DNA from 3 places in the Streptomyces sp. NPDC020801 genome. Region 2 is predicted to be linked to each of the others. Evidence: riboswitches for the same ligand, from Rfam matches in the RefSeq annotation. Region 2 holds a riboswitch; each other region holds the start of a gene.

Region 1 (6,947 bases), on a different contig from region 2:
CTGGCCGTGCTGGCATCGGCGTGAGGGTGCCCGGCGCCGCTGCCGCCGTCGCGGTCCGGGGCCCGCTGCACCCCTGCCCGTCCCGTCCCCGAGGGTTGCCGCCCCGTAAAATCGACCTCACTGTGTCTGACTCCCTGAACACCCCCGAAGCTCCCGGATCCCCGCGCCCCGCCCCCGGTGAGCAGCCCCGTCACATCCCCGGCGAGTCCGTGCGGCACACCCGGGCCAAGGGGGAGCCGCGGTTTCCCGACGGGCCCAAGGCCGATCCCGCCGGGTCGCACTTCGAGCGGCGGATCCGCAGCTTCCAGCCGCGGCGCAGCCGGGTGACCGCGGGGCAGGCGGACGCGCTGCAGCGGCTGTGGCCCAAGTGGGGACTGGACATCGACGGGCAGCGGGTGATCGACCTCACCGAGCTGTTCGGGAACACCGGGCCGGTGGTGCTGGAGATCGGGTTCGGGATGGGCGAGGCCACCGCGCAGATGGCGGCCGCCGACCCGGACACCAACGTCCTCGCCGTCGACGTGCACACCCCCGGCCAGGGCAACCTGCTGAGCCTGGCCGACCGCAACGGCCTGACCAACGTCCGGGTCGGCAACGGCGACGCCATCATCCTGCTGCGCGAGATGCTGGCCCCCGACTCCCTCGACGGGCTGCGCGTCTACTTCCCCGACCCCTGGCCCAAGAAGAGGCACCACAAGCGGCGGCTGATCCAGCCGGAGTTCCTGACGCTGGCCGCCGCCCGGCTCAGGCCCGGGGCGATCGTGCACTGCGCGACCGACTGGGAGCCGTACGCCGAACAGATGCTCGAAGTGCTGACCGCACACCCGGACTTCGAGAACACCCAGCCCCACGGCGGTTTCGCGCCCCGCCCCGCGTTCCGGCCGCTGACCCGTTTCGAGGGCCAGGGACTGGACAAGGGACATGAGGTGAACGATCTGCTCTTCCGTCGCGTACAGCACGAGGACCGACTGCAGGAGCAGCAGACAGACCAGCCCCCCGCCGAGCGCCGAGACCGCGGCTGACGAGCCCCGAACCCCCAGCGCGACAAGGCCCCGTCGCGGGCGGCGCCCTCCCCCGTTAGGGTCAATGCCGTGGCCACCTGTCCCCCGTACCCGACGCAACCCAGCGGTCCCCCCGGCGGCGGCGACGGCCGGCCGCGGCACGCGCACTGGTGGCAGAAGCGATGGGTGCGGTACGGCGCCCTCACCACCCTGCTGACGCTCTCCGGGCTCGTCATCCTCGCCCTGGTGCGCCGGCAGACCGGCACGGAGGGCTTTCTGGTCGGGCTGGGCCTGGCCGTCCTGCCCGTACCGCTGCTGATGGCCGCCTTCCGCTGGCTGGACCGGGTCGAGCCCGGCCCCTGGCGGAACATGCTCTTCGCCTTCGCCTGGGGCGCCTGTGCGGCGGCCCTGATAGCGATCGTCGCCAACAGCTTCGCCACCCACTGGATAGCCACGGCGACTGCCGATCCCTCCAGCGCGGACACCCTTGGCGCGACCGTGATAGCGCCGGTCGTGGAGGAGTCCGCCAAGGCCGCCGCCGTCCTGCTGATCTTCCTCTTCCGCAGACGCGACTTCACCGGCATCGTCGACGGTGTGGTCATCGCCGGGGTCACCGCCACCGGCTTCGCGTTCACCGAGAACATCCTCTATCTCGGCACCGCCTTCGGCACCGACCAGCTCAGCGGCGGCCGGGGGATCGCCTCCGTCACCGCGGCGACCTTCTTCGTGCGCGTCATCATGTCGCCGTTCGCGCACCCGCTGTTCACCGTCCTCACCGGCATCGGCTTCGGCGCCGCCGCGCTGTCCGCGGACCGCCAGCACCTGCGGCGGATCCTTCTGCCACTGGCCGGACTTCTGCTCGCGATGGGCATGCACGCGTTCTGGAACGGCTCCTCGAACTTCGGCCAGTACGGCTTCTTCGCGGTCTACGGAGCCTTCATGGTGCCCGCGTTCGGGCTGCTGACCTGGCTGGTCATCTGGACGCGCCAGCGCGAGCTGCGGACCGTGCGCGAGGAGCTGCCCGCCTACGCCGCCGCCGGCTGGCTGACGCCGGCCGAACCGTTCGCCCTGGGCTCCATGCGGGCGCGCAGGCTGGCCCGCGAGTACGCGGGACGGCACCTGGGCAAACCGGCCGCGCGGACGGTCTCCCAGTACGAGGCGTACGCCACCTCCCTGGCGTTCCTGCGGCACCGGGGGAACCGGGGCCGGGCCGGCGCCGACTTCGTCGTACGGGAGCAGGAGCTGCTGCACGAGCTGTGGCGCAGGCGGGAGGCGGCGCAGCCCGCGCTGGACCACGCGGCGCGGATGACGGCGCCGCCGGTGCGGGTCGCCCCGCAGCCGTGGCCGGTGCACGGGGACTACGGGTCATACGGCGTCCACGGGGCGTACGGGGTGCACGGGGTGTACGGCCACCCGGCGGCGCTTCAGCCCCAGTACAACCCGCACCCCGAACACAACCCGCACCCACCGCACCCGCCGCACCCCGAACACAACCCATACCAGCCGCACCAGCCGCACCAGCCGCACCCCGAACACAACCCGTACCAGCCGCACCCCCACAACCGGTACCAGTCGTAGCCGGGAGCCAGCCGGCGGGCCAGCGGGTCTAAGGGCCGACGGGCCTAAGGGCCCACGGGCAGGGCAGGGACCGGCGCGGCGGCCGCGCCGAGGACCGGACCGGCGGTCAGGCGGAAGCCTGCGTCAGCTTCCCGAGTTCCTCCTCCGTCAGCCGCAGCTCCGCCACGCCCAGCAGCGCCGGAAGCTGGTCGACCGTCCGCGCCGAGGCGATCGGGGCGGCCACCGTCGGCTGGGCCGCGAGCCAGGCCAGGGCGACCGTGGCGACCTCGGTGCCGTGGGCGAGGGCGACCTCGTCCAGGGCGGCGAGCACCTTCTGGCCGCGCTCGGTCTCCAGGTGCTTGGCGGCGCCCTGGGCCCGCGCGCTGTCCACCGTGGCACCCGGCCGGTACTTGCCCGTCAGGAAGCCTGAGGCGAGTGCGAAGTACGGCACGGCGGCCAGGCCGGCCCGCTCGGCGAGGTCCCGCAGCTCGCCCTCGTAGGTGTCGCGCGAGACGAGGTTGTAGTGCGGCTGGAGTGCCACGTACCGGGCCAGGCCCTCGCGCTCGGAGAAGTCCAGGGACGCCGCCAGGCGCTCGGCAGAGATGTTGGAGGCGGCGATGTGCCGCACCTTGCCCGCCTTCACCAGTTCGTCGAGCGCGCCGACGATCTCCTCGACCGGCACTTCCGGTTTGTCGAAGTGGGTGTAGTACAGGTCGATGTGGTCGGTGCCCAGACGCCGGAGAGAGGCGTCGGCGGCGGCCCTGATGTTGGCGGCGGTCAGCCCCTGGTAGTCGGGGTGCTGGCTGACCTTGGTGGCGATGACGACATCGGAGCGGTTGCCGCGCGCCTTCAGCCACTCGCCGATGATCGTCTCGGACTCGCCGCCCCGATTGCCCTCCACCCACGCGGAGTAGGAGTCGGCGGTGTCGACGAAGTTGCCGCCGGCGGCCCTGTAGGCGTCGAGGACGGCGAAGGACTGCGCCTGGTCGGCGGTCCAGCCGAAGACGTTGCCGCCGAGGGCGAGCGGGAAGACCTCGAGATCGGACGTGCCCAGCTTGCGTGGAGAAGTCATGTGCAACATCAACAACCGTGCCGGAGCGGCCCATTCCGGGAGCGCCGCATCCGGCCGCAAAGGTTGCGCAAACAGACGTGGGTCAGGTGGGCAACAGGCAGGGAGCAGGAACAGGCGTCAGGGGTTGAGGCCCTTGCTGCGCAGCCACGTCATCGGGTCGATGGCGGTGGCCTGGCCGTTCGGGTGGACCTCCAGGTGCACATGCGGGCCGGTGACGTTGCCCGTCGCGCCCACGCGGCCGATGACCTCGCCCGTCGTCACCTTCTGACCGACGCTGACGCTGATCGAGGACTGGTGGCAGAACCACAACTCGGTGCCGTCGTCGAGGGTGAGGATCGTGCGGTAGCCGTAGGCGCCGGCCCAGCCGGCCTCGGTGATGGTGCCGCTGTGGATCGCCTTGATCAGGGTGCCGGTGGGCGCGGCGAAGTCGAGGCCGGTGTGGTAGCCGGAGGACCACATGGAGCCGGGCTGCCCGAAGGTGCCGGTGATCGTGTACGAGGAGGTGGGCAGCGTGTACTGCTTGGCCAGCTCGGCCAGCTTCGCGGCCTCGGCCGCCTTCCTGGCCTCCTCGTCCGCCTTCTTCTTCGCGGCGGCGGCCTTGGCCTCGGCCTCCTGCTTGGCCTTGGCGGCAGCCTCGTCGGCCTGCTTGGCGGCGGCGGCCTCGGCGGCCGCCTCGGCCTTGGTGTCGAGCTGGGCCTGCTGCCGCTCGGCCTGGGCCATGATGCGGTTGCGCAGCGCCTCGCCCGCGTCGGAGGTGCCGCGGGCGGTGTCGGTGGAGGTGACGCCGACGGTGCTGAGCGCCTTCGCGGAGCCCTTCGGGGTGTCCTGGGAGTCGTGCGAGTCGTCGAACAGGGAGCCGACGGAGGGCAGGTCCGGCAGGGAGATCGACACCGGCGGCTTGCCGGTGTTGGCGCTGGCCATGCCGCCCGCGCCGACGGCGGCTATGACGCCGACGCCGAGAACGGTGGAGCTGCGGGCGAGCCCGCCGCCACGCTGCTTGCTGACGCGATGCCGGCCACGCACGGAGCGGACGGAGTCCTCGGTGGGGTTCCACTCCTCCCAGGGGCCCTCGTCGGCGCGTCGGCCTCCGTAGCCGAAGGTCTCGGTCCGCTGACTCGGCACGAACGGGGCTTCTGGGGCAGGCGGGTTGGACGCCACGCGGGCGTACTCCTTTCCTTCCGTGTCGCCTACCGGGTTAGCTGACGGGTTCGGAACGGGAAGGTCTCCTACGGGCGTGAACCATCCGTGTCGCCACGGTGGATTACGCCCGATTCACCCCAAGTTGGTGGTTCCCCGGTTCCCTTGCGGGATTCGGCGTGTGCGCACGGAGCCGCCTCTTGTGACGGCTGGGACGACCGCGCTGCGTTATCGAACGTTAATAGACGCGAGGCTCCGATTCCAAGACGTTCGGCTTGATCATTAAACCTTTTTGGCCAGGACTTACGGTCCACGAGCGGCGAAAACCGGGCGAGTTGACAAGAGTTCAGTAGCGCCGGGAGGTGTCACCTGCACACACGGCGGGGCGGCATTCGGTGATGGTGTGTCAGTTGTTATGCGCACCGACACCGTTCGGTCACCGCTCGTCACCATGGTCAAGGCCGTCGCACGGCAAGCGGCACCATGGCGGGGTGTGACGAGGAACACGTGCACCGGGACCTGCTCGATGGCGTCGAAGGCCTGCGTCGCAGGGTTACGGCCGGGCAAAACACTCAGGGCCGGAATCCGTTGATCGGATTCCGGCCCTGAGCCTTCAGTAGCGGGGACAGGATTTGAACCTGCGACCTCTGGGTTATGAGCCCAGCGAGCTACCGAGCTGCTCCACCCCGCGTCGTTGTGACTCCAGTGTACGTCATCTGCGGGGCAGGTTGCGCACACATTGGCCGCGGGCCCGCTCAGCCCAGCAGATGCCGGTTCGGCGCCTTGGCCCGCTCCTCGAGTTCCGGCACCACGACCACCTCGGCGCCCCCGGCCGTCAGCAGCCCGGTCCCGTCGGCCGCCTCGACGAACGTGTCCGGCTCCCGCCAGGCCGTGACCACCCGCCGTACCCCCGCGTCGAGAATCAGCCGGGCGCACGGGCGCGGGCGGGAGGCGCGTCGGGCGCACGGCTCCAGGCTGCTGTACACCGTGGCGCCAGTCAGCCGCGGATCCGCCGGGCCGACCTTGGCAAGCGCCGCCTCCTCCGCGTGCACGACGGGATCACCGGCCTCCCGCGAGTACCCGCGCGCGAGCTCGGTCCCGTCGGCGGCGACCACCACCGCTCCCACGCTGAACGCGGTCGGCGACGGCGGGCACTGCTCCGCCAACCGGCAGGCGACACGGAGCCAGTGCCGGTCGGCGGGGGCAGCGAGGCCGCCGGTACCGGGAGCCGTCGGCTCGTAGCGCATGAGGACGACGTCCCCGATGGCCCGGGTCTCCACCAGACGCAGCCGCCCACCCTGGTAGGCGCCCGGCCCGAACAGCCGCGGCGCCTCGGGGTCCCCCACGAACAACGGGGCCAGCACCAGCTGCACCTCGTCCACGAGTTGCTGCTGGAGCAACTGGGTGTGGACGGTCCCGCCGCCCTCCACCATGAGCCGTCGTACACCGCGCACGTCGTGCAGGTGCTCGAGCAGCAGCCGCCAGTCGAGCTCGGCGCCCAACGGCACGACGTCGGCGCCGATACCGGTCGCGTGCAGCCGCCGCGCCCCCTTGTCGGTCGTGTAGAGGACCTTGTCCCCGCCCGTGTGCCAGAAGAGCGCGTCCGGGTCCAGCTCGCCGGAGGCACTGACCGTGACCTTCAGCGGGTACTCCGGCCTTCCGCCGGCGAGCCGGGCGGCTCGCCGCTCCGGCGAGTTCACCAGCAGCCGGGGGTTGTCGGCGCGGAGGGTGCCGGCGCCGACCAGGATCGCGTCGGCGGACGCCCGTACCTCGTCGACCCGGTCGAAGTCGGCGGGGCCGGAGAGCAGCAGGCGCTCGGGGCCGGTGTCGTCCAGAAAGCCGTCGAGGGAGACGGCGGCGGACAGCAGGACGTACGGACGGGGCATCGGCGCACTCTCTCTCGGAGGCGGACGGGCCCGGTCACTCGGGTGGACCGGGCGACTTGGTTCAAGTTTGAAACAAACCTACACTGATGGCATGACGACCCGCTGGCTCACCCCCGAGGAGCAGCGCGCCTGGCGCGCCTACATCGCCGCCACCCTTCTCCTGGAGGACGCGCTCGACCGGCAGCTCCAGCAGGAGGCCGGCATGCCGCACATGTACTACTCCATCCTGTCGGCCCTCTCCGAGACGCCGGACCACAGGCTGCGCATGACCGATCTCGCCGAACGGCTGAAGAT
Region 2 (6,947 bases):
GACGACGTGGCCGGCGGCATCGTCACCAAGCTGATCCACCGCCACCCGCACGTCTTCGGCGACGAGACGGCCACCACCCCGGACGAGGTCAAGGAGCACTGGCTGCGCACCAAGGCCCAGGAGAAGCGGCGCACCTCGGTCACGGAGGGCGTCCCCCTCGGTCAGCCCGGCCTCGCCCTCGCCGCCAAGCTGGCGTCCCGGGTCCGCACGGCGGGCCTGGAGGTGCCGCTGCCGAAGGCGGAGGGCGTCGGCTACGAACTGCTGGCCCTGGCCGCCCGCGCAGAGGCGGAGGGCGTCGACCCGGAGGCGGCGCTGCGGGCGGCGGCCCGCACCTACCGGGACGCGATCAGGAAGACGGAGGGCGTGTAACGGAGGGGACTGCAAGGGGCCCGGGCCGTACGGACACACGGCTCCACCGCGCGGGCGCTCCCGGCCCCACCGGCCGGTGCCCCACCGGCCACCGGCCGGCACCGGCAACGCTCCGGGGACGGCGGGTCCCTGGGCCGCGGCCCCGCAGGGACGGGAAGGGCAGGGGCGGCGAGGGCGAGCCCCTCGGTGGGCGACCCGGCGGCTATGGTCGGCCCCATGCATGACCAGCCCCCCACCCCATCCGCCTCCGCCGGCACCCCGCCCGCCCTGTTCACCTGGGAGTTCGCGAGCAACCCCTACCCCGCGTACGCCTGGCTCCGCGAGCACGCCCCCGTGCATCGCACCCGGCTGCCCAGCGGTGTGGAGGCATGGCTGGTCACGCGTTACGCCGACGCCAAGCAGGCCCTGGCCGACCAGCGGCTGAGCAAGAACCCCGCGCACCACGACGAGCCCGCGCACGCCAAGGGCAAGACGGGCATCCCCGGCGAGCGCAAGGCCGAACTGATGACGCATCTGCTCAACATCGACCCGCCGGACCACACCCGGCTGCGCCGCCTGGTCAGCAAGGCGTTCACCCCCCGCCGCGTCGCCGAGTTCGCGCCCCGCGTGCAGGAGCTGGCCGACGACCTCATCGACCGGTTCGCCGGGCGCGGCACCGCCGACCTCATCCACGAGTTCGCCTTCCCGCTGCCCATCTACGCCATCTGCGACCTGCTCGGCGTCCCGCGCGAGGACCAGGACGACTTCCGGGACTGGGCGGGCATGATGATCCGGCACGGCGGGGGGCCGCGCGGCGGGGTCGCCCGGTCGGTGAAGAAGATGCGCGGCTACCTCGCCGACCTCATCCACCGCAAGCGCGAGGCGCTCACGGCCGAGCCCGGCCCGGGCGAGGACCTCATCTCCGGCCTGATCCGCGCCTCCGACCACGGCGAGCACCTCACCGAGAACGAGGCCGCCGCCATGGCCTTCATCCTCTTGTTCGCCGGTTTCGAGACCACCGTCAACCTCATCGGCAACGGCACCTACGCCCTCCTCACCCACCCCGGACAGCGGCAGCGGCTGCAGACCTCCCTCGCGGCCGGGGAACGCGGCCTGCTGGAGACCGGGGTGGAGGAACTCCTGCGCTACGACGGCCCCGTGGAGCTGGCCACCTGGCGGTTCGCCACCCGCCCGCTCACCATCGGCGGGCAGGACATCGCCGCCGGCGATCCGGTCCTGGTCGTCCTGGCCGCCGCCGACCGGGACCCGGCGCGGTTCGCCGACCCGGACACCCTCGACCTCGCCCGGCGCGACAACCAGCACCTGGGATACGGCCACGGCATCCACTACTGCCTGGGCGCCCCGCTCGCCCGCCTGGAGGGCCAGACCGCGCTGGCCACCCTGCTCACCCGGCTGCCGGACCTTCAGCTCGGCGCCGAACCGGCCGACCTGCGCTGGCGTGGCGGACTCATCATGCGCGGACTGCGTACGCTGCCCGTCCGGTTCACCCCGGCGGTATGAGTCCCCGGCGGGCGCAAAGATGACACGCGTTCAACTACGTGATCTTCACGTGATCTGCGCGGCATTAACTTGTGACAAGTGATCGTCACCCGATACGTTCACGCATCAGCGTGGCGCTGAGCTGTACCCGCCGCGCAGGTCACCGCTGTCGCACGAAAGGTCTCCGCATGCTCTCCGGGAACGGTCGTCACCGTCGCCCCCGTCAGGCTCCGGCCCTCCTCGTCGCCGCCGGAGTGACCGGATCCGCCATCGCCATCCCGCTCCTCGGCGCCGGCGCCGCGAGCGCTGCCGACGGCACCACGTGGGACAAGGTGGCGGAGTGCGAGAGCGGCGGCTCCTGGAGCGCCGACAACGGCAACGGCTACTACGGCGGCCTGCAGTTGACGCAGGAGGACTGGGAGAAGTACGGCGGCCTCGACTACGCCCCGAGTGCCGACCAGGCCAGCCGGTCCCAGCAGATAGCCGTGGCCGAGAAGATACTCGACGACCGCGGTCCTGGCGCCTGGCCGACCTGCGGTCTGCTCTCCGGGCTCCGCAAGGACTCCGGCGCGGCGAACGTCGACACCGGCGTGGGGAATGACTCGTCCGGCTCGTCCGGATCGTCGAACTCGTCCGGGTCATCCGGATCGTCCAACCCGTCCGGTGTGAAGGACCCCGGCCTGTCGGACGGCTCGCAGGGCTCCTCCAAATCATCCGGTTCGCCCGGCTCTTCGGCGAACACTTCCGGTTTGCCCGGTTCATCTGGTTCTTCGGGTTCTTCCGGGTCATCCGGATCGCCGACCGGGCCCTCCGGCAAGCCCTCCTCCTCGGCCTCTTCGCCCACAACGGACAACTCGACCAAGTCCGACTCGTCCTCCACTGCGGGTGCGAGCGACTCCGGAACGCCCGGCGCCTCGCCCTCGATGAGCCCCGGGTCCGGCGACTCGGACAACTTGGGGCAGAGTGGTGGTTCTTCGGCGCTGGTGGACACCGGGGCGCTGGGTGGCGGCCGGCATCGGGGCGGCAGTGCCGCCGAGGACCCGGCCGGCAGCCGTACGGCCGCCTCCGCGGGCCGTCACGCCTCGCGCGGCGACGAGGACGCGCGCGCGTCGGTGGAGAGCTCCTACACCGTCCGCTCCGGCGACTCCCTCGCCTCCATCGCCGACTCCCTTGCCGTCCAAGGCGGGTGGCGTGCGCTCTACGCCGCGAACGAGCAGGCCATCGGTGCCGACCCGAACCACATCGTCGCCGGTCAGAGTCTGGATGTCCCGGTCGAAACGACCGCAAAGTAGCGCGAGTTCGCGTCACACTTCGCGCCGAATGTCCCATTCGGTGAAAGTGTGGGATGAGTCTCAGAAGCCCTGATCGTCTTTGAAATTCGGCGGATCGCGTGCCTACGGTCATGACCGCTCGCCACCGCGAGCCCCGGCTGCCGCAACGCCGAATCCTGCCAGCGGCCGTACGGGAACAGTCGTCGCGTCAAGCGCCGCAGGCAGGAGCGGGGGACCCAAGGTAAGTGCCGTGCCGGGCAGTTCGCCGGAGCGGCTAGGGGTGGAGCCGTGCCTCACAAAAGGGGCACGGCCGGGCAACTCAACCGGCCCGAACCCGACAGCTCACCTCGCAGGCGTCGGTGAGGGGATCCATCCATGCTGTTTTCCGGCAAGGGCAAGCACCGCCGTCCCACCGTCCTTCAGCGGTCCACCCGCACCCTCGCGCTCGCCGGTGTCACCGGCGCCGTCGCCGCCGCCCCGCTGATGGCGGCCGGCAACGCCTCCGCCGCCACCGCCTCCGAGTGGGACGCGGTCGCCCAGTGCGAGTCCGGCGGCAACTGGTCCATCAACACGGGCAACGGCTTCTACGGCGGTCTGCAGTTCACCAACTCCACCTGGGCCGCGTACGGCGGCACCGCCTACGCCTCGCGCGCCGACCTGGCCTCCAAGTCGCAGCAGATAGCAGTCGCCGAGAAGGTCCTCGCGGGCCAGGGCAAGGGCGCCTGGCCGGTCTGCGGCAAGGGCCTGTCCGGCGCCGCGTACACCGGCGGCGCCCCCTCCGCCCCGAAGAACTCCACCAAGAGCACCACCACCCGCTCGGGCGGGCAGCAGGCCGCGAACCGCTCCGCCACGCGTCCGGCCCCCAAGAAGACCGTCACCACCCCGACCGGCAAGAAGGTCAAGAAGGGCGACGGCGAGTACAAGGTGGTCTCCGGCGACACCCTCAGCGCCATCGCCGCCAAGCGCCACGTCCAGGGCGGCTGGAAGAAGCTGTTCGAGCTGAACAAGGACATCGTCCAGGACGCCAATCTCATCTACCCGGGCCAGCAGCTGCACCTGAAGTGACAGCCTGCCGGTAGCCCGGCCACAGGCCCCTCGTAGAGGTGGCCTCCGGTTGCGGAGGCCACGTGGGGCTCCCCCCAATCCCCACGGGCTCCCCGCCCCGGTGCGTGTTCCCCCGTACGCACCGGGGCGGGGCTTTTTCATCCCCTCCTGGTCCCGGTTTCCCCCTCTCCCTTTGTTCCGTGCAGGAACAATGTGTACGGTCACCCTGTCCACGGGACGGTCGGTCGGTCGGCCGACGCCCCGCGGCGGTTAGGCTCTAGTCGCAAGGCACACCAGCCCCGCACAACCAGCGTCACATCCACGAAGGAGATGCTCGTGCCGTCCATCGACGTCGTCGTAGCCCGGGAAATCCTGGACTCCCGAGGCAACCCCACGGTCGAGGTCGAGGTCGGCCTCGACGACGGCAGCACGGGTCGTGCCGCCGTCCCGTCCGGCGCTTCCACCGGCGCCTTCGAGGCCATCGAGCTCCGCGACGGTGACCCCAACCGCTACCAGGGCAAGGGCGTGGAGAAGGCCGTCCTCGCCGTCATCGAGCAGATCGGCCCGGAGCTGGTCGGCTACGACGCCACCGAGCAGCGCCTGATCGACCAGGCCATGTTCGACCTGGACGCCACCGACAACAAGGGCTCGCTGGGCGCCAACGCCATCCTCGGCGTCTCCCTCGCCGTCGCCCACGCCGCCTCCGAGGCCAGCGACCTGCCCCTGTTCCGCTACCTGGGCGGCCCGAACGCGCACCTGCTGCCGGTGCCGATGATGAACATCCTGAACGGCGGCTCGCACGCCGACTCCAACGTGGACATCCAGGAGTTCATGATCGCCCCGATCGGCGCGGAGTCCTTCTCCGAGGCCCTGCGCTGGGGCACCGAGGTCTACCACACCCTGAAGAAGGTCCTGAAGAGCAAGGGCCTGGCCACCGGCCTCGGCGACGAGGGCGGCTTCGCCCCGAACCTCGGCTCCAACCGCGAGGCCCTCGACCTCATCCTCGAGGCCGTCAAGGAAGCCGGCTACGCCCCCGGCGAGCAGATCGCCCTCGCCCTCGACGTCGCCGCCTCCGAGTTCTACAAGGACGGCAAGTACCTCTTCGAGGGCAAGGAGCGCTCCGCCGCCGAGATGACGGAGTACTACGAGGAGCTCGTCGCGGCCTACCCGCTGGTCTCCATCGAGGACCCGCTGTTCGAGGACGACTGGGCCGGCTGGAAGGTCATCACCGACAAGCTCGGCGACAAGGTCCAGCTGGTCGGCGACGACCTGTTCGTCACCAACCCCGAGCGGCTGGCCCGCGGCATCGAGGAGGGCACCGCCAACGCGCTGCTCGTCAAGGTCAACCAGATCGGCTCGCTGACCGAGACCCTGGACGCCGTCGAACTGGCCCAGCGCAACGGCTTCAAGTGCATGATGTCCCACCGCTCCGGCGAGACCGAGGACGTCACCATCGCCGACCTGGCCGTCGCCACCAACTGCGGCCAGATCAAGACCGGCGCCCCGGCCCGCTCCGAGCGCGTCGCCAAGTACAACCAGCTGCTGCGCATCGAGGAGATCCTCGACGACGCCGCGGTGTACGCCGGCCGCTCGGCCTTCCCCCGCTTCAAGGGCTGAGCCGCTCAGCCGCCCGGCCGCCGGGCCGCTGAGCCGTTGAGGGTCAAGGCTTAGCCAGTCGTACGTACGTCCCCGTACTCGGTCCCGTACCGTGTCCGGGGACGTACGCACGTGTGAAGGTGGACCCACGGGAGGCGGGGACGATGAGCGTGAAGGACCGCGACCGGTTCTCCACCGCGACCAGGCTCAGGCTGCTCGGCGAGCAGACCGCGGCCCGCGTCTACCGTTCCCAGACCCGTCGGCAGGCCCGCCGTTCCCGCCTCACCGGGCGCGCCGCGCTGCTCGCGCTGGTGCTGTGCTCGATGGTGGTCGCCCTGGCGTACCCGATGCGGCAGTACGTCTCCCAGCGCGCCGAGATCGCCGACCTGCGGCGGCAGAAGCAGCAGGCGCAGGAGCGGGTGGAGCAGCTGCGCGACCTCAAGGCACGCTGGCAGGACGACGCGTACGCCGAGCAGCAGATCCGGCAGCGGCTGCACTACGTGCTGCCCGGGGAGACCGGGTACACCGTGGTCGACCCGGGCGCCGCCAAGCAGACGCGCGCGGAGCTGGGGACGGCCCGCCGGCCCTGGTACGCCAACGTCTGGGACGGGGTCGACAAGTCCGACGCCTCCGACCAGTGAACCCGACAGAGCCACCGCAGAGACACCAGAGAGATCTTCGTAAAGGCATGGAAACTCCCCCGCCGCCCACCACGCGCACCGAACCCACCGACGCGGACGTGGAGGCCTTCAGGCAGCAGCTCGGGCGGCCGCCGCGCGGCCTGCGCGCGATCGCGCACCGGTGCCCCTGCGGGCAGCCGGACGTCGTGGAGACGGCCCCGCGGCTGCCCGACGGCACCCCCTTCCCGACGCTGTACTACCTGACCTGCCCGCGCGCCGCGTCGGCCATCGGCACCCTGGAGGCCGAGGGCGTGATGAAGGAGATGACCGAGCGGCTGGCCTGCGACCCGGAGCTGGCGGCCGCCTACCGCGCCGCGCACGAGGACTACATCCGGCGCCGGGACGAGATCGAGGAGCTGACGGGCTTCCCGAGCGCGGGCGGGATGCCCGACCGGGTCAAGTGCCTGCACGTCCTGGTCGCCCACTCGCTGGCCGCCGGGCCGGGCGTGAACCCGCTGGGCGACGAGGCGATCGCCATGCTGCCCGAGTGGTGGCGCAAGGGCCCGTG
Region 3 (6,947 bases), on a different contig from region 2:
GGAGGACGGAGTGGTGGGTGCGAAGGATGGTCGGGGCACCGGGCAGGAGAACCGGGACAGGGTGCTGGGAGGCCATGCGGAGTCGCGGCTCGGGGTGCGCGGGGCGACGCGGGGTGCGCGGGGCGACGCGGGGCGCGCGTGGCGGTGCCGGACGCGCCGGATGCGCCGGATGCGCCGGGACGCGGGATGCGCCGGGACGCGGGATGCGCCGGGACGCGGGATGCGCGTGGCGCTATGGGGTGCGGGATGGCGGTGCAGGGTGCAGGGTGCGGGATGGCGGTGCGGGCCCGGCGTGGGCCGGCAGGGTCACCCCGCCCGGTGGACCACCGCGTCGCACAGCTCCATCAGCGCCACCTTGGCGTCGCACTCGCGCAGGGGGGCCAGCGCGGCGCGTGCCTCCTCGGCGTAGCGCACGGTGTCCCGCCGGGCCTGCTCCAGCGCCGGGTGGACCCGCAGCGCCGCCAGGGCCTCGGCGTGCCGCGCGTCGTCGCTCAGGTCGGAGTCCAGCAGCTCGCACAGCGCGAGGTCCTCGGCCAGCCCCAGCCTCGCCGCGCGCTCACGCAGCCGCAGCACCGGAAGTGTCGCGATGCCCTCGCGCAGATCCGTCCCCGGGGTCTTCCCGGACTCGTGCGAGTCGGAGGCGATGTCCAGCACGTCGTCCGCCAGCTGGAAGGCGACGCCCAGCCGCTCGCCGTACTGCGTCAGCACGTCCACGACCGTCTCGTCGGCCCCGGACATCATCGCCCCGAACCGGCACGACACGGCCACCAGCGACCCCGTCTTGCCGCCCAGCACGTCCAGGTAGTGGTCGACGGGGTCCCGGCCGTCCTGCGGGCCCGCCGTCTCCAGGATCTGCCCGGTGACCAGCCGCTCGAAGGCCACGGCCTGCACCCGCACCGCCTCGGGACCGAGGTCGGCGAGAATCTGCGAGGCCCGGGCGAACAGGAAGTCGCCGGTCAGGACCGCCACCGAGTTCCCCCAGCGGGTGTTCGCGCTGGCCACCCCGCGCCGCACGGCGGCCTCGTCCATGACGTCGTCGTGGTAGAGGGTCGCGAGGTGGGTCAGCTCCACGACCACGGCCGACGGCACGATGCCCGGCGCGTACGGGTCCCCGAACTGCGCCGCGAGCATCACGAGCAGGGGGCGGAACCGCTTCCCGCCCGCCTTGACGAGGTGCTGCGCGGCCTCCGTGATGAAGGGAACCTCGCTCTTGGTGGCTTCGAGCAACCCTTCCTCGACAGCCGCCAATCCGGCCTGGACATCGGCTTCGAGAGCCTGGTCCCGCACGCTCAGCCCGAACGGCCCGACGACGGTCACGAGGGGTCTCCTGTCTGCTGGTGTCTGCTGGCGATTACACGGTTTGTCGATAGGTCGCTGCCATCACTCGAGTCAGCGTATCCGGTCATGTTTCGATCACCGATAGCGCCCACCGATACAGGCCGGGCGGTATCGGATCACGCCCGATATGTTTTTGATCACCACGTATGAGTAGATATTTATCGACTTACCCCTCTCTACCCACCCTCTCGCTTCGTGTGCACGCACGCCTGCCGGTACACGCGTACGAGCGAGCCGCGACGTCACTCGACACGACGCCCGCCACGACGCCCGCCACGCCGACTCCACCCACCCGCCACTCGCCACCCTTGCGCACCCCGACCCACCCCGGCGCCGCCTCCACCCCGGTCACCCCCGGCTGCTCCCGGCGGCCCCGACCCGCCTCGGCCCACTCCCGGCCCGCACCCCGTCGCGCCCCGCCGCGCCCCGTCGGACTTCGGCCCCACACCGTCGACACCGGTCGGTCCGATTTACCCCTATTGAGATTCCAAGTCCCCTTGGCCGCAAATGCCCTTGGGTCGTTCAAACCGTGAGTTGGGTCACTCCCGCCCTTCAGTGCCACTCTCACCCACCCACCCCGCTTCCCCTTCCGCCGCACGCCAGTTGACCCTTGGCAGACGCAAAGGATCAAGTACCTCATACGCCTCAGATCAAGGTCAATTGGGGCGAGGTGTGAATCAGGCACTTGTTCTGGATATGTGCTCTCGCATACGTTCCCGGCCGTCGGGCGGACGCCTAATCCTGCCGCCGCCCGGGAACCCATCGACCGAACCACTCACGGCAGGAGCGGGGGACCCAGGTAAGCCGCCGGGCCGGACGTCGTACGTCACACTCGTACGCCGTGCCGGAACGGCTTGGGGTGAAGCCGTGCTCTTCGGAGCGCGGCCGGGCACCTCCCCGCCCGAACCCGACAGCTCACCTCGCAGGCGGTGGAGAGGAATTCCCCATGCCTGCAAACGGTCAGCGCCGTTCCCGTATAGCTCGTCTCGTCCGCGCCCTGGCCGTCAGCGGCACGGGTGCCGCCGTCCTCGCGCTTCCGCTCCTCGGTGCGACCAGCGCCTCCGCGGCCCCCACGACCTCCGCCCCGGCGGCCGGCACGGTCGCCTACCCGAACAACCTCGACGGCTGGATCCGGGCGTCGCTCGGGATCATGAGGCAGAAGGGCATCCCGGGCACCTACAACGGCATCTACCGCAACGTGATGCGCGAGTCGTCCGGCAACCCGCGGGCCATCAACCTCTGGGACTCCAACGCCGCCCGGGGCATCCCGTCCAAGGGCCTGCTCCAGGTCATCGACCCGACCTTCAGGGCCTACCACGTGGCCGGCACGTCGTTCGACATCTACGACCCGGTCGCGAACATCGCGGCCGCCTGCAACTACGCGGCCGCCCGCTACGGCTCGATCGACAACGTCTTCGGCGCGTACTGACAGGCGCGTAAGGACGGGCGTGTACTGGGCGCACACCGACGGGCGCGTACCGACGGGCGCGTACCGACAGCCCGCTCGACCGCCCGCCCGGTCGCAGCACTAGGGAAACAACCGCTCGAGGACGACGGCGATTCCGTCGTCCTCGTTCGACAAGGTGACCTCGTCGGCCACCGCCTTGAGTTCCGGATGGGCGTTGGCCATGGCGACGCCCCGGGCGGCCCACTGGAACATGGGGATGTCGTTGGGCATGTCACCGAAGGCGAGGGCACTCTCCCTGCCCAGCCCCAAGTGCTCGGCGGCCAGCGCCAGCCCGGTCGCCTTGGTGATGCCGCACGGCTGGAGTTCGACGGTTCCCGGGCCCGACATGGTGACCGTGGCGAGGGAGCCCACCACGCTCCGGGCGGCCGACGCCAACTCGTCGTCGGACAGCGCGGGATGGCGCAGCAGCACCTTGCTGATCGGCGCGCGCCACAGGTCGTCGCGCCGGTCGACCCGTACCGCGGGCAGGGTCGGGTGCGGCATGAGGTACCCCGGCTCGATGAGCGTCAGCCCGTCGGCCCCGTCCTGGTCGACCGCGGCGTACACGTCCCCCACCTCGGCCTCGATCTTGCCGAGCGCGGTCTCGGCGAGCTCGCGGTCCAGGGTGACCGACCACAGCAGGCGGCCCGCTCCGGCGTCGTAGAGCTGCGCGCCCTGGCCGCACACCGCGAGCCCGGTGGTGCCCAGGGCGTCGAGCAGCGCCCGCACCCTCGGCGCCGGCCGTCCCGTCACCACGAGGTGCCGGGCACCGGCCGCCGCCACCCGCGCGAGCGCGGCGAGTGACCGTTCGGACAGGGTGTCGTCGCCGCGCAGCAGCGTTCCGTCCAGGTCAGTGGCGATGAGGGCATATGCGAGGGAGGCGGCCATGATCAGAGAATACGGACCCGTCACCCCACCTGCCCAACGAGATCCGGACGACGGCGGCGCCCACCGTCTCCCGGGTCGGCTTCTCCCAACTGCCTTGCCACCAGCGGTGCTTCGGCAGCGAGGGCGGCGCCGCGCTCACCCGTGCGCCGCCACCAGGTGCCCGGCCAGCCGCGGGGAGGCGAACTCCGTGCCGCACACGAAGCGCATCACCGGGCCGTACGAGGCCGCCGCGGACAGGCCGGTGAAGTAGAGGCCGGGGATGGAGGAGACGTAGCCCGCGCGGAGTTTCGGGGCCCCGCGGCTGACCGCGAGCCCGGTGCGCAACTCGTGGCCGAGGAAGCCCATCGCGGCCATGTCGACGCGGTAGCCGGTCGCCGCGATGACATGGTCCCCGGTCAGTTCCCGGGTGCTGCCGCCCAGGGTGCGCACGGTCAGCGCCGGGCGGCCGTCGGTGGTCCCGGCGCTGACGATGCGGCTCACCTCGTGGACCGGCACGGTGCCCTCGAAGCGGTCGCGCAGCCACCAGGCGCCGAGCGGGCCGAGCACGCGGCGGACCAGGTAGTGGCGGGTGCGGGCCGGGAGGTAGCGGTAGGGGTGCGGGTAGTGGCTCAGCGCCCACAGCGACCAGGCGCGGCCGAAGGGCGACCCGGGGCGCAGCTTCGGCTGGGCCCAGGGCGGGGCGCCGAAGGCCACCTTGCCGCGGCTCCGTGACACCACCCGCACCCGCGCACCGGCCTCCGCCGCGAGGACCGCCGTCTCCAGTGCGGACTGGCCGGCGCCGACGACGATCAGCTCCTTGCCGGCGAAGGCACTCAGGTCGTGGTGCTGAGAACTGTGCGAGACCGGCCCGGTGGGTGCGGGGCCGTCCGGTGCGGCCGCGGCCAGCTCCGGCGGCAGATGGGCGAGGCCCGAAAGGCCCGTCGCGACCACGACCGCACGGGCGGTGAACTGCTCCCCGGAGTCCAGCTTCAGCTCGAAGCCGCCGCCCGGCCGCCGGTCCACCGACACCACCCGCACCCGCTCCAGCTCGGGCACCAGCTTCTGCTGGAACCACTCGCCGTAGCCGATGAAGGTCTCGACCGGGATGATGTCCTCGTCGGTCACCAATCGCTTGATGCCGGCCGCGTCGCAGTAGTCGACGAGGGTGTGGCCGCGCTGCGGGCAGCCGATGCTGGAGGCGACCGGGGTCGACTTCAGCAGCATTCCGGCGGGCATGTGGTCGCGCCAGCTGACCATGGGCTCGCCGAAGGCGCGCACGGGGGCGCCGCGCGCTCGCAGATGGGCGGCGGTGGACAGGCCGAACGGCCCGGCACCGATGACTGCTACCGGTTGGTTCACGAAGTCCCTCCCCAGGACGTGCTGCTGAACGTGCTGACGTGCGGATGCGTCACTTCGTGGGCGGGCTCGGACGGCGGGACGGGCCGCCCGGACGGTCGTGCCGCCGGTCGGGAAGGCGAGCGGGCCGTCCGAACCGGTCGTGCCGCCGGCCGGGACGTGCGGTGTCAGCTGCCCGGACCGGTGCTGCCGCCACGGCGGTTGGTCCGCCACAGCTGGTAGAGGTGCTTCGCGCCCGGCCGGACGAAGCGCGCGAGCATCGTGAGGAACGGCAGCGGGTCGTCACCCGCGAGCCAGGCCAGCTCGGTCCCGCTCGCCTTCATCGGCGCGTGCGGCGTCGTATAGCCGCTGCGGCGGTAGGCGAGCAGGGCGGGCAGGTCGATGTTCTCCACGACGAACCGGTGACCGGCCCGCTGTTCCCCCTCCGGAACGGGACGCCCGGTCAGATCGAGGTGCATGGCACGCACGACGTCCACCCCCGACTCGTTCTCGAAGAGCCGGAACTGGGCGCCCATGCGCGGATTGAAGTCGAGGAGCTTGTACTGTCCGTCGCGCCGGTCGAAGCGCAGGTCGAGGTCGATGATTCCGGTGAAGCCGATCTGTTTGATGAAACGCGCGGCGAGGTCGGCGAGTTCCGGGTTGTCGACGACGTACGCGCTCGCCGTCATGCCGGCGTGGGGCGGCCAGGAGCGGACCTTGACGCCGGTGAACATGGCCAGCGGGGTCGAGTCCTGGTCGAAGTAGGCGTGCACGATCCAGTCCTCGGCCTGCTCCCGCGGCAGGTACTCCTGGAGGATCACCCCGGGCCGCTCGCCCCAGTCGCGGGCGAGGGTGAGCAGGCCCTCGCGGGTGGTGATCCTGGTGGTGCCGCTCACGGCCGGCCGGCTGCGCCGGACGAAGGCCTCGCGGTTCTTGGCCACCACCGGAAAGCGGGCCTTCTCGGCGAACGCGACGATGTCGTCGTACGACTGCGGGAAGGCGGCCGTGGGGCTCGGGATGCCGTGTTCCACGCACAGTTCGTGCAGGCCCTGCTTGCTGGCCAGGCGGCGCGGGAGGCCGGGGGCGACGCGTGGGAAGAGGAAGTGGCCCCCCAGTTCGTCCTGGTGCTCGGCGATCAGGACGGCGGCCTCCTCATCCGTGGGCACCAGGACGGTGGGCCGTCCGATGCGGCGGCCGATCCGCAGCAGGCCCTCGACCATGTGGCCGGCCTCCTCCGTGCCCCTCGTAGGCCAGACGAACGCACGTTTGAGGTAACGGGAGGAGGCCGCAGGCGTGTAGGGGTCCTCGGTGATCGCGTACATGGGGACGCCCAGGCGGCCCAGGCTGCGGATGGCGCCCACCCCGCCGTGGTGCAGCGGGTAGTCGCCGAATTTCACGATCAGGCCCGGCACGTCGTGGTCGGCCTCGAAAGGCACACTGACGGCATTCCTGGCCACGGGTCCCCCCACGTGTCCCCCCTACGGAGCGGACCCACCCCGTCCGCGTCCCCCAAAGGACGCTAAGCCGGAATTGACCGCTCCGACAAGGCCAATTCGGACATTGCAAACTCTTTAGGCACTGCCCAAGACAGGCAACGCACCCGTAACGTGTGGCGCGACCACATGGAACGCACGGCACGCCCCCGGTGCCCAGACCGTGCAGGAAAGTCAGAAAGAGAGGCAGCCACCCCCATGCCCCCCTTCGAGGTCCCCGAGGGCGACCCCTTCGGTCCGCACAATCTTCCCTACGGCGTCTTCTCCCGCGCCGGTTCACCGGAACGGACGGTCGGCGTCCGGCTCGGCGACCACGTCCTCGACGCGGGCGCGGCGGCGCGGGCGCTCGGTTCGCCGTACGCCGCCCTGCTCGCGCAGCCGACCCTGAACCCGCTGCTGGCCGCCGGCCGCACCGCGTGGTCGGATGTGCGGCGCGCGCTGACGGCGTGGGTGACGGTGCCGTCCCA

Evidence for each region. A riboswitch is a leader RNA that binds a small molecule or an ion and turns the genes downstream of it on or off. The one in region 2 is predicted to bind cyclic di-AMP.
Region 1: linked by a shared signal. The riboswitch ahead of ACH4UM_RS40810 (M23 family metallopeptidase) and the one ahead of ACH4UM_RS26830 (transglycosylase family protein) in region 2 are both predicted to bind cyclic di-AMP.
Region 3: linked by a shared signal. The riboswitch ahead of ACH4UM_RS00545 (transglycosylase SLT domain-containing protein) and the one ahead of ACH4UM_RS26830 (transglycosylase family protein) in region 2 are both predicted to bind cyclic di-AMP.

What each region holds. Positions count from the first base shown of each region.
Region 1 covers NZ_JBIRST010000046.1:1,625-8,571, reverse strand. The annotation lists gene lhgO (L-2-hydroxyglutarate oxidase) at 1-24, shown strand, start outside; gene trmB (tRNA (guanosine(46)-N7)-methyltransferase TrmB) at 123-1,022, shown strand; gene ACH4UM_RS40820 (PrsW family intramembrane metalloprotease) at 1,092-2,579, shown strand; gene ACH4UM_RS40815 (aldo/keto reductase) at 2,686-3,630, opposite strand; gene ACH4UM_RS40810 (M23 family metallopeptidase) at 3,748-4,788, opposite strand; cyclic di-AMP (ydaO/yuaA leader) riboswitch at 4,800-4,957, opposite strand; tRNA gene ACH4UM_RS40805 (tRNA-Met) at 5,385-5,458, opposite strand; gene ACH4UM_RS40800 (dihydrofolate reductase family protein) at 5,523-6,653, opposite strand; gene ACH4UM_RS40795 (MarR family winged helix-turn-helix transcriptional regulator) at 6,745-6,947, shown strand, end outside.
Region 2 covers NZ_JBIRST010000014.1:102,055-109,001, forward strand. The annotation lists gene ACH4UM_RS26815 (nucleoside triphosphate pyrophosphohydrolase) at 1-369, shown strand, start outside; gene ACH4UM_RS26820 (cytochrome P450) at 586-1,869, shown strand; gene ACH4UM_RS26825 (transglycosylase family protein) at 2,037-3,140, shown strand; cyclic di-AMP (ydaO/yuaA leader) riboswitch at 3,323-3,490, shown strand; gene ACH4UM_RS26830 (transglycosylase family protein) at 3,495-4,184, shown strand; gene eno (phosphopyruvate hydratase) at 4,494-5,780, shown strand; gene ACH4UM_RS26840 (septum formation initiator family protein) at 5,924-6,400, shown strand; gene ACH4UM_RS26845 (DUF501 domain-containing protein) at 6,448-6,947, shown strand, end outside.
Region 3 covers NZ_JBIRST010000001.1:112,288-119,234, reverse strand. The annotation lists gene ACH4UM_RS00550 (polyprenyl synthetase family protein) at 307-1,317, opposite strand; cyclic di-AMP (ydaO/yuaA leader) riboswitch at 2,093-2,280, shown strand; gene ACH4UM_RS00545 (transglycosylase SLT domain-containing protein) at 2,285-2,767, shown strand; gene ACH4UM_RS00540 (HAD family hydrolase) at 2,867-3,673, opposite strand; gene ACH4UM_RS00535 (FAD-dependent oxidoreductase) at 3,809-5,011, opposite strand; gene ACH4UM_RS00530 (ATP-grasp domain-containing protein) at 5,176-6,423, opposite strand; gene fahA (fumarylacetoacetase) at 6,679-6,947, shown strand, end outside.